Regions from separate parts of the Niveispirillum sp. GW835-FHT14G11 genome, predicted to be linked through region 1. Evidence: riboswitches for the same ligand, from Rfam matches in the RefSeq annotation. Region 1 holds a riboswitch; the other holds the start of a gene.
What was found. Region 1 has a riboswitch for S-adenosylmethionine ahead of AC1Q7F_RS05665 (threonine aldolase family protein). Riboswitches for the same ligand answer to the same signal wherever they lie in the genome.
Positions count from the first base shown of each region.

Region 2: linked by a shared signal. The riboswitch ahead of metZ (O-succinylhomoserine sulfhydrylase) and the one ahead of AC1Q7F_RS05665 (threonine aldolase family protein) in region 1 are both predicted to bind S-adenosylmethionine.

Region 1 is NZ_JBXAFZ010000002.1:508,978-514,770, reverse strand. Features, by position in the region: gene AC1Q7F_RS05675 (dipeptide epimerase) at 1-890, opposite strand, end outside; gene AC1Q7F_RS05670 (helix-turn-helix domain-containing protein) at 1,048-1,698, shown strand; SAM-I-IV-variant riboswitch at 1,799-1,905, shown strand; gene AC1Q7F_RS05665 (threonine aldolase family protein) at 1,960-3,003, shown strand; gene AC1Q7F_RS05660 (LysR family transcriptional regulator) at 3,013-3,924, opposite strand; gene AC1Q7F_RS05655 (coniferyl aldehyde dehydrogenase) at 3,921-5,321, opposite strand; gene AC1Q7F_RS05650 (hypothetical protein) at 5,502-5,793, shown strand, end outside.
Region 2 is NZ_JBXAFZ010000001.1:182,719-188,511, reverse strand. Features, by position in the region: gene ugpQ (glycerophosphodiester phosphodiesterase) at 119-865, shown strand; gene secB (protein-export chaperone SecB) at 927-1,436, opposite strand; gene AC1Q7F_RS00960 (DUF1428 domain-containing protein) at 1,520-1,879, opposite strand; gene AC1Q7F_RS00955 (hypothetical protein) at 1,891-2,460, opposite strand; SAM riboswitch at 2,614-2,693, shown strand; gene metZ (O-succinylhomoserine sulfhydrylase) at 2,753-3,961, shown strand; gene ptsP (phosphoenolpyruvate--protein phosphotransferase) at 4,231-5,793, shown strand, end outside.

The DNA.
Region 1 (5,793 bases):
ATGTCGCAGAGCTGGCCCAGGACAAAGGCCGGGGCCATGGCCAGGCTGGTGCCGACCATGTTGCCGACCATCACGCCCAACCCCAGTTCGCGTGCCCGTGCCGCCATCAGCAGCCCTTCGGTCAGGCCGCCGCACTTGTCCAGCTTGATGTTGATGATATCGAATCGGCCGACGGCGCCGGCAATGTCGGACAGCGACACGATGCTCTCATCCCCCGCGATGGGCATGGGGGCGCTATAGCCCTCCAGATCCGCGTCGCGATCACGCGCCAGTGGCTGTTCCAGCAGGGCGATGCCAGCCGCGTCCAGGGCGGCAACCAGCGGGTCCAACTGGTCGATCTTGAAACCCTGGTTGCCATCGACGCTGAGCCAGGCATCCGGCCGGGCGGCGCGGATCGCCTGGACGCGGGCGATGTCGAGGGGCAGATCGCCGGTCAGCTTGATCTTGATGGCTTTGGCGTCGGTATAGTTCTTCGCGCCCTGCGCCATCACCGCCGGCGTGTCGGCGCCCAGTGTGAAGGTCGTCCGCAGGGGCTTGGGCTCTGTCAGCCCGGCCAGTGCCCACACCGGCCGGCCGCTGCGCACCGCCTCCAGCTCCCACAGCGCGCAATCCACGGCATTGCGGGCACCGCCGGGCGGCAGAATCTGGCGCAGCTCCGCGCGCGTCGCCCCGGCTTCGATGGCGGTACGGGCCTCGGCCAGTTGGCTGGTCATGTGCGCGACATCGTCGCCCAGGAAGAACACCCCGCCACCCTCACCGCGGCCCTGATGGTCGCCGTCGGACAGGGTCACGACGATGACGTCGGAATGTTCAAACACATAGCCGGAGATGCGGAAAGGTTGGGCCAGACGCAACCGTTCGGTCGCGACCGTCATGTTCAGTCGTGCCATTACTCGATCACCGTTGTTCGGGGGTGCCGCCACCGCGGCGGGCTTGTTTCCTTGAATGCCGGATTGCCCTGCCGGCCGGTTGGCCATAGAATTGCTTCTTGAACCCGCTCAATTTGTCCTGATTGGGACAATATGATCCTGATCAGAAAATTCGTCAATGGAGTATGTGCACTTGTCCTCCGCTCTCCCCACCCTCGGTGCGTTGCTGCGTGGCCTGCGCTCCCGCAAAGGCTGGACTCTCAAGGAAATGAGCGAGAAAAGTGGGATACCGGTCTCCACCCTGTCGAAGGTGGAGCATGACCGGCTGACCCTGACCTATGATAAATTGCAGCAATTGAGCCGGCGGCTGGGCGTGCGCATGTCGGAGCTGTTTGCGGAGCCGGAGGGCGATCCGTCGCCCGCCGCGGTGACGGCACGGCGCAGCTTCGGCGATCTGGACCGGGCCGTCCGGGTGGAAACCGATAATTACGATTATTATTATCTCTGCACAGAACTGCGCCGGAAACGGATGATCCCGGTCCTGACCAAGATCAGATCGAAGACATCGAAGCAGTTCGGCCAGCTTGTCCACCATTCCGGAGAGGAATTCATCTTCGTCCTGAAGGGACGCGTGGTGGTGAATACCGAATTCTATGATCCCGTCATCCTGGAACAGGGGCAATCCATCTATATCGACAGCACCATGGGCCACGCCTATCTGGTGGCTGAAGGGTGTGAGGAGGCGGAGGTGCTGGCCATCATGTCCAGTGCCGATGAGGAGCTGATGCAGTCGCTTCTCTCCCTGCACGACGAACAGCTGGCATCGTAAACGTTGATCCTGATCAGGATCGCAATTCTCCGAACGGGCCGCATGCCTGATCGGAAAATTTCGCAGATTGCCAATCCGGCCGCGCCCGGCTAATCAGCCTGCCATGCATCGAGAGTCGGGCCGACGCCCGACACCAACCTGCTCCCGGGCAAGGTGGTGCCTCCATCACGGAGGGATGTGGCCGGACCGGCAAAAAACGGGAAGCCCACGCGCGTCGTCACGTCACTCGAAGGCAGGAACAAGCCGGAAGGGACGTCGGACATGCAGCAATTTCCCCAGCAATTCGCCAGCGACAATTATGCCGGCATCTGCCCGCCCGCCTGGGCCGCGATGGAAGCGGCCAATCAGGGCCATGTGCCGGCCTATGGCGATGATGTATGGACCGACCGTGCGGCCGATGCCTTCCGCACCCTGTTCGGTACCGATTGCGAAGTGTTCTTCGCCTTCAACGGCACGGCCGCCAATTCGCTGGCGCTGGCGGCCCTGTGCCAGTCCTATCACAGCGTCATCTGCTCCTCCTCCGCCCATGTGGAGACGGATGAATGCGGGGCGCCGGAATTCTTCTCCAACGGGTCCAAGCTGCTGGTGGCGCCCACACCGGACGGCAAGCTGACGCCCGATGGGGTGCGGGCATTGGCCACCGGCCGGTCCGACATCCATTTCCCCAAGCCGCGCGCCGTCACCATCACCCAGCCCACGGAAACCGGGCTGGTCTATTCCATCGCGGAGATCAAGGCCATCGCCCAGGTCTGCCGCGAATTGGGCCTGCGCCTGCACATGGATGGCGCGCGCTTCGCCAATGCCTGTGCGGCGCTGGATTGCGCGCCGGCCGACATCACCTGGAAGGCCGGGGTGGATGTGCTGTGCTTCGGCGGCACCAAGAACGGCATGGCGGTGGGGGAGGCGATCCTGTTCTTCAACCGCGACCTGGCGCTGGATTTCGACTGGCGCTGCAAGCAGGCGGGGCAGTTGGCGTCGAAGATGCGGTTCCTGGCCGCCCCCTGGGTCGGCATGCTGGAAAGCGGCGCCTGGCTGGACAATGCCCGCCACGCCAATGACTGCGCTGCCCGGCTGGCCGGGGCGGTGATGGGGCTGGACGGGGTGGCGGCCGCCTATCCGGTGCAGGCCAATGCCGTGTTCCTCACGGCACCGGCGGCGGTGCTGGACGGTTTGCGCCAGCGCGGCTGGCGCTTCTACAGTTTCATCGGCGGTGCCGCCCGCTTCATGTTCGCCTGGGACGCCGATCCGGAACGGGTGACGGCCCTGATCAATGATCTGCGGTCGCTGGCGGCGGCCGCGCCATGACTTGGCCCGTCACCCGGCCACCAGCGCCTGCGCCGTCTCACGCAGCATCTTTACAAACGCGGTGACGGCGGCACTCTGGCTGCGGTTGCGCAGCAGGTGGATGCCGTCATTGGTCTGCTCGCCCGCCGGCATCGCATAGGCGGTCAGATCGCCGTCGCGGCAGGCCGACAGCGCCAGCGACCGGGGCACGACGGTGATGGCCGGGCCCTGGCGCACCACCTCCAGACAGGCGAGCGTGCTGTCCAGTTCGTAATTGGGGAAGCTGCGCTGGGCGATGCGGGCGCGCAGCGGGGCGGCGAAGCGGTGTTCGCTGCCCGGTGCCGGCCGGGGCAGGGCCCAAGGCCGTTCCACCACCGCGTCGCGCCGTTCCCGCCCGTCCGGCAGCGGATGAGCGGTGGCAGTGACCAGCATCAGCGGTTCGCGCGGCAGGGCGGTCACCACCACCTCGTCGGCATAGGCCGATCCGTCGAACTTGCTGATATCGCAGACCACCAGATCCAGCGACCGGTCGACCAGCCCCTGCAACAGCACGTCGGCGGTCCCCCCCGTCACCGTCACCCGCACGCCGCCATGGGCCGCACCGAAGCGGCCGATAGCGCGGGTCAGCAGCGGATGCATGGGATAGGGACCGACCCCGACGCGCACATTGCCCGACCCCGGCCGGCTCAACTGGTTGGCGGCACTGTCCAGGTTCTCCGTCGCGGCCAGCACATCCTGCACCGGCCGGATCAACCGGTCGCCGGCATCAGTGGGGCGGACATAATGGGTGGTGCGGTCGAACAGCAGCGCCCCCAGCTCCTCCTCCAGCTTCTGGAGGCTGCGGCTCAGCGCCGACTGGGTGATGGCCAGCTCGTCCGCGGCACGGGCGAAGCTTTGCAGCCGGTACAGGGCCTCGAAATGCTGAAGTCGGCGCAGGTTCATGATGGCCCCCCGATGAACAGCCGGGTCACCCATTGCGTGATCCTGCCATAGGGGGCGACCACCAGATGCGACGGGTTGAACCGCCCCATATGCAAGACCGCGCGGGCATGCGACAGGCGCAGGAACCCTTCATGGCCGTGATAGGCACCGGTACCGCTCTCGCCTACGCCGCCAAACGGCAGATCCTCCTGCCCGACATGCAGCATGGTGGCGTTTACCGTGACCCCGCCGGAACGGGTGCCGTCCAGCACCCTGGCCACCTGCTCCCCATCGTCGGAATAGCAATAGAGCGCCAGCGGCTTGGGCCTGGCATTCACGAAGGCCATCGCATCCTCCACCCTTTCATAGGGGATGATGGGCAGGATGGGGCCGAAAATCTCCTCGCGCATCACCGCGCTGTCCACCGGCGGGTCGATCAGCAGGGTGGGTGGGAACAGCCGGGTGGCGGCGTCGCCGGGATCGCGGTGGCGCAGCATCTGTGCCCCCGCCGCCGTTGCCTCGGCCACCATCGCCGTCAGGCGGACATGGTGGCGCTCGGCGATGATGCTGGTATAGTCCGGATTGCCGCGGATGGCGGGATACATCGCCTCCACGCGTTGCATCAGGGCCTGGGCGAACCCGTCCAGCCGGTCGCGTGGCACCAGCGCATAATCGGGCGCCACGCAGGTCTGGCCGGCATTGAAGAACTTGCCCATGGCAATGGTGCGCGCCGCCTTGTCCAGCGGATAGTCGGGCAGGACCAGCACCGGCGACTTGCCGCCCAGTTCCAGCGTCACCGGCGTCAGATTGCCCGCCGCCGCCTGCATCACCGCCCGGCCGACGCGGGTGGATCCGGTAAAGACCAGATGGTCGAAGCCCAGGCGGGAGAAGGCTTGCGCCAGCTCCGGCCCGCCGGTCACCACGGCCACGCGGTCGTCGGCGAACAGGGTGCCCAGCAGGACGCGCAGCATCTCGCCTGTGCGCGGCGCCAGTTCCGACGGCTTGATCATCACCCGGTTGCCGGCGGCCAGCGCATCGACCAGCGGCCCCAGGGTCAGGAACAAAGGATAGTTCCAGGGCGCCAGGATGCCGACCACGCCCAGCGGCTGATACTCCACCCGCGCGCCGGCCGGCTGGAACGCCAGACCGGCGGTCCGCCGCTGTGCCTTCATCCAGCCCTTCAGGTGGCGCCGGACATGCCGGATGCCGTTCAGCAGCGGCATCAACTCCCCCAACTCCGTCTCCTGCCGGGCGCGGTTGCCGAAATCGGCACTGACGGCGGCGATCAGATCGGCGCGGTGACGACGGACCAGGGCGGCCAGCCCGTCCAGGGCCGCCAGCCGGTCCTTCAGGCCGGGCGCGCCGTCGCGCAATACCGCCAGACGCTGGACCTCCAGCAGGCCATCCAAGTCCACCATTCGGCTTCTCCCCCGGCGGCGCCCTGTCGGCGATGCGCCCTGATGATTTGCTTATCCCCATCATACATCACCGGTTGCCCTTTGATGCATAACGCGTCCTGCATCACCTGATGAGTTTTTGGCAAGAACGGGAAACCCCCGCGCCGAATATGATCGCCAGGGCTGCAGAGGCGGAACCTGATGACACTTCTTTATCTGATTGCGGGCAGCACAATCTTCATCCTGTTCATCATCGGTCTGCATCATTGGCTGGGCCGGAGCGCTATCGTCCCCCTGGCCGACCCTGATGCTGCCCTGCGCCGCTTTTGCGAACTGCTGCCCGATGCCGGTGCAGCGGGGGCAACCCTGTCGCGCGACGGTCGGTCCGCCCTGGTCGATCTGGGTGTGGCCGACCGGTTCGGCCTGCTGCTGCCCATGGGGCAATTCTGGGCGGCGCGGGTGGTGGGGCATGGCGGTCTTCGGCGCTGGACGC
Region 2 (5,793 bases), on a different contig from region 1:
GACAGGGAAGGACCTTCAGCCATGCTGCCAGGGCTCGCCGGTGGCTCGACCTGACCTACGGTTGGAAGCCCGGTCGTTTGCGCCTATCTTGCCCCATCACCACCACCGGACCCAAGCCATGATGCTTTCCATCCCCCGCCTGATCGGCCATCGCGGTGCCGCCCGCCACGCGCCGGAGAACACGCTGGCCGGTATCCGGGAGGGGGCGCTGCAGGGTGCCTTATGGGTGGAGCTGGATGTGAAGCTGACGCGCGACGGCGTGCCCATCCTGATGCATGACGATGACCTGGACCGCACGACCAATGGCCACGGCCCTGCTGCGACGATGGATTTCGAGACGATCCGACGCCTGGATGCCGGATCCTGGTTCGGGGCGGAATTTCGGGGCGAGCGCGTGCCGACCCTGGCGGAAGCCATCCAGGCGGCGCAGTTGCTGGACATCAACCTGAACCTGGAGATCAAGCCCTGTCCGGGGCGGGACGAGCAGACGGCCGGCATCGCCCTGTCGCTCGCCCTGACCCTGTGGCCCGCCGGCCGGCCGCCGCCGCTGGTCTCCAGCTTCTCGGTCGAAGCGCTGGAGATGGCCAAGGTGGTGGCTCCGCACTGGCCGCGCGGATATCTGATGGATGAAGAACCGACGGACTGGGCCGCCATCGCCGACCGGCTGGAAGCCAGCACCATCAATGTCAATGCCCGCCGGCAGAGTGCAGACAGCATCAAGGCCTTGCGCACCAGCGGCCGGCCCGTCCTGGCCTATACAGTGAACGAGGCCGAACAGGCCCGCCAGCTGTTCCAATGGGGGGTGGCCGGTGTCTTCACCGACACGCCCAAGGGGCTCTATCAAGGGCTGACGGGCAAGGGCTGAAAAGAAAACGCCGCGGCTGGCGGCCGCGGCGTCTTGCTTCATCCAGGTCAAGCGGATCGGATCAGGCGTTGCCCTGGGCGTCGCCGATCTCGCCCTGCTGGGCCAGGACCTGGCGACGATACAGATCGACGAAATCCAGCGGCTGCAGCAGCAGCGGCGGGAAGCCGCCCTGGGCCGTGACATCGGCGATGATCTGGCGGGCGAACGGGAACAGCAGGCGCGGCCCCTCGATCAGCAGCACGGCGCGCTGGGTGTCAGCCGGCAGCGGCGGCAAGGTGAAGACACCGGCATAGACCAGCTCGGCGATGAAAGCCGTGGCCTCACCCACCGTGGCTTCGGCGCGCAGGCGGATCTGCACCTCGGCGACATTGTCGGCCAGGCCCTGGGCCTGGAGATCGACCTGCAGGTCGATCTTGGGCTGTTCGGTGACGCCGGTCAGGATGCGGGGCGCGTTCGGGTTTTCGAACGACAAATCCTTCACATACTGCATATTGACGACCAGCGGCGGCACCGGGCCTGCGGACTGGGCTTCGGCGGCGTCTTCGGCCTGGTTGATCGTCTCGTCGGACATCTGGAACTCCGGAAAAGGCATGAAGGGGTTTGGGGCGGGACCTAGCACGGATCGGCGCGGCCGGCAACGCCCCCTCGCGCCCCCTATTTCCGTCCCATGGTGAAGATCGGCTGGAACCCGCCCAGGATCAGGCGCCTTGCATCGAAGGGGATGCCTTCCGGCGCCACCTCCATCCGGGGGTCCAGATGCATCTTCGCCTCTGCCGCATCCAGGGTGGCCTTGTCGGGCCAGACCTGCCAGCAGAAGACGATCCTCTCCCCCTCCTTGGCGTCCACGGCGCGGCGGAAATCGGTGTGCTGGCCCGACGGCACATTATCCTCCCAGGCATCGACCGTTTCCAGGCAGCCATATTCCTTGAAGAAGGCCGCACTGCGTTCCGCCCAGCGCCGATACGCCTCCATCTTCCCCTCCGGCACGGGGATCACGAGCCCACAGACATACATGGAGCCCCCTTTCAAACGTTCTGCGGGCGCAGGATGCGCGCCATGGCCAGCCCCGCCAGGGCCCAGCCCGTCACGTCGAAGGCGGCATAATAAAGAAAGAAGCCCCAGGGCATCTGGTACCAGATCGGCTCGCTGAGCCGCCCGGCGAACGCGATCAGCAGCCCTGCCCCCACCACGAAGGCCCAGCGGTCACGAAAGCCCGGCAGCGGCCCGCCGGCCCGCAGATAGAGCCAGCCGATCAGCAGGGCGGAGATGAAGAAATGTACGAAGCCCATGCCCATAACGCCGGGGTCCATGAAAGCCACGCCACCATCACGGTAATGGATCATGGCCACCGGCCCCGCCGCGTAATCGGCGATGGTGCGGGCCGTGATCTCCGGCGTGCTGTCATCATAGGCTGGTGACATATAGGTGCCCGATGGCAGCCCAGACGCCTTGAGGGCGGCGACACCCGCCGCCGCCGTATCGGGCAGCGATTGCAGCGACTGTTTGGCCAGCGGTGACAGGCCGAACCAGAAGAAACCCCAGAAGAACAGGATGAAGGCGGCCGCCAGTGCCGCGAGCCCCAGGCGCTTGATCATGTGGATACCCCCTGTCTGGACGATATTTATGGTTAATGATTGTCCCGCCAGCCTAAGGCCGATCATGGGCGGCGTCCAAGGGGGTGCACGGCCGGCCATCCCATTGTCTCCATGCAATGGCATGGCTTGACAAGTGCCGGCCGGCGGGATTTAACGATCCCGCGTGGTGATTTGGTGACCGGATTGCAGGCCACGTCTTAAAGAAGCTGCTAAAAGGTCGAAGCCATGGAATGGACGCCGGAGAGGGCGCTGCCAGGGCCTCGATCGAACCGGTCGAGGCTTGTGAAGGACCATGGCGATGAGCGACCTGCCCGATGATCTGAATTCCGCCACCTTGCTGGTGCATGGCGGCACCCGCCGCTCCCAGTTCGAGGAGACGAGCGAGGCCATTTTCATGACCTCCGGCTTCGTCTATGGCAGTGCCGAGGCGGCAGAGGCCGCCTTTGCCAATGACGGCTCGCGCTTCGTCTATTCCCGCTTCCGCAACCCCACCGTCGCCATGTTCGAGGATCGGCTGGCACAGTATGAGGGCTTCCCCCGCTGCTTTGCCACGGCGTCCGGCATGGCCGCCGTGCATGCCGCCGTCTTCGGCCTGCTGAAGGCCGGCGACCGGCTGGTGGCCAGCCGCGCCCTGTTCGGCTCCTGCCTCTATATCGTCAGCGACCTGGCCCGGCGCTTCGGCATCGACAGCGTCATCATCGACGGCACGAAGCCGGAAGAGTGGGAAAAGGCCCTGTCGGTTCCCACCAATCTGGTCTTCCTGGAAACGCCCAGCAATCCCTGCCTGGAGGTGGTGGATCTGGAACATGTGGTACCTCTGGCCCACAAGGCCGGGGCCCGCGTCGTGGTCGATAATGTCTTTGCCACGCCCGTGCTGCAGAAGCCGAAGAAGTACGGCGTCGATATCGTCGTCTATTCGGCCACCAAGCATATTGACGGCCAGGGTCGCTGCCTGGGCGGTGCGGTGCTGTGCGATGACGAGGTGGCGGGCATCCTGGCCCCCTTCCTGCGCCATACCGGCCCGGCACTCAGCCCCTTCAATGCCTGGACCCTGCTGAAGGGTCTGGAGACGCTGGAACTGCGCGTCAAGGCGCAGTCGGCTTCGGCGCTGAAAGTCGCCACCTTCCTGGAAAGCCATCCGGCGGTGGAGCGCGTGCTTTATGCCGGGCTGGACAGCCATCCGCAGCGCGCCTTGCTGAAGAAGCAGATGAGCAGCGGCAGCAACCTGATCTGCTTCCACCTGAAACCGGTGAACGGCGATGCCAAGGCCGCCGCCTTCGCCACCCTGAACGGGCTGCGGATCGTCAAGATCTCCAACAATCTGGGCGATTCGAAGAGCCTGGCCACCCACCCCGCCACCACCACCCACCAGCGTCTGACGCCCGAAGAAAAGGCAACGTTGGGCATCGGTCCCGGCACCATCCGCCTGTCGGTGGGGCTGGAGGATGCCGACGACATCATCGCCGACCTGAAGCGCGGGCTGGACAGCCTCATATCGTAAAGTCCCGTTCACGCCGCTGCAGGCCGGCGACCGCCGGCCCGCCGCACGTGCGGCGTGAGCCAAGCCGCCGGATGGCGGCGCCCGGCGCCTGAGGGCGCATGAACAAGCGCGGAGTGGTTACCCCGCGCCGCCCCCATTTAAGCACCCGTGACCGCCAATCGACCCGTGTGGCGGGCCGCTTCATGTGGTAGGGATACCCGTCCGGCCGCCCATATCCAGGGGGCCGGGCCTGGTGCTTCGCGGATGGAACTGGTCAGGCCATGACGATGATGAGCGGCACCCCGGCCTTGTTGCCGGAGGTGGGACGGAGCCCGGATCCCGTGGCCGGCGCACGGCGCCTGCTGGCGCGGCTGCGCGACGTCATGGCCGGCAGCGGGTCAGCCCAGGACCGTCTCGACAAGATCGTCATGACCATCGCCCATGAAATGGCGGCGGACGTCTGCTCCTGCTACGTCATGCGCGCGGGCGAGGTGCTGGAACTGTTCGCCACCATCGGTCTGAACCAAGACGCCGTGCATAAGACCCGCATGCGGGTGGGCGAGGGCCTGATCGGCGATGTGGCCGCCCATTCACGGCCCATCGCGCTGGCCAACGCCCCCAGCCATCCCAACTTCGCCTATCGCCCGGAAACCGGCGAGGACCCGTTCAACGGCTTCCTGGCCGTGCCCATCCTGCGCGGGGGTCGCGTGCGCGGTGTGCTGGCCATCCAGCACAAAGACCGCCGCGACTATGACGAGCAGGAGGTGGAGACGCTGCAGACCATCGCCATGATCGTGGCGGAGCTGGTGGTCGTGGGCGAACTGGTCGACAGCCGCGAATTGTCGGTGGTCAACGATCTGGTGCTGCTGCCGTCGCGCGTGGAGGGCACCAGCCTGAACCGCGGCGTCGGCATGGGTGTCGCCGTGCTGCACCGGCCGCAATTGACCATCCGGCAGATGGTGGCCGATGATCCGGACACCGAACTGGCGCGGCTGAAGGAAGCCGTGACCAGCATGCATTCGGCCATCGACCAGATGCTGATCGCGGTGGGCGAAAGCGACAGCGAACATGCCGAGATCATGCAGACCTATCGCATGGTCGCCGCCGACCGTGGCTGGCTGAACCGCATCCGCGAGGCCATCCGGTCGGGCCTGACGGCAGAAGCCGCGGTTCAGCGTGTGCAGGACGATAATTCCACCCGCATGGCGCAGGTGGCCGATCCCTATATCCGCGACCGGCTGCTGGACCTTAACGACATCACCAACCGCCTGTTGCAGCATCTGGCCGGCAAGCCGGTGGCAACCACGGGCGGCACCCTGCCGGATGAATTCGTGCTGGTGGCCCGCAACCTGGGCCCGGCCGAGCTGCTGGATTATGACCGCCGTCGGCTGCGCGGGCTGGTGCTGGAGGAGGGCTCCGCCTATTCCCACGTCGCCATCGTGGCCCGCGCCCTGGACATCCCCGTCGTGGGTCAGGCGGCCGACATCCTGCGCCGGGTGGAACCGCTGGATTTCCTGATCGTCGATGGCGATAACGGCCAGATCTTCGTGCGCCCGGCCGACGATATCCAGGCCGTCTTCGTTGCCAGCCTGGCCGCCCGCCAGCGCCGGCAGGCCGAATATGCCAAGCTGCGCGACCTGCCCGCTATCACCCGCGACGGGCAGGAAGTGAAGCTGATGCTGAATTGCGGTCTGTTGATCGATCTGCCGCATCTGGCCAGTACCGGGGCAGACGGGGTCGGGCTGTACCGCACCGAAATCCCTTTCATGGTCCGCCCCTCATACCCCGACGTGGCAACCCAGCTGGACAATTACACCAAGGTTCTGGATGAGGCCGGCGACCTGCCGGTCAAT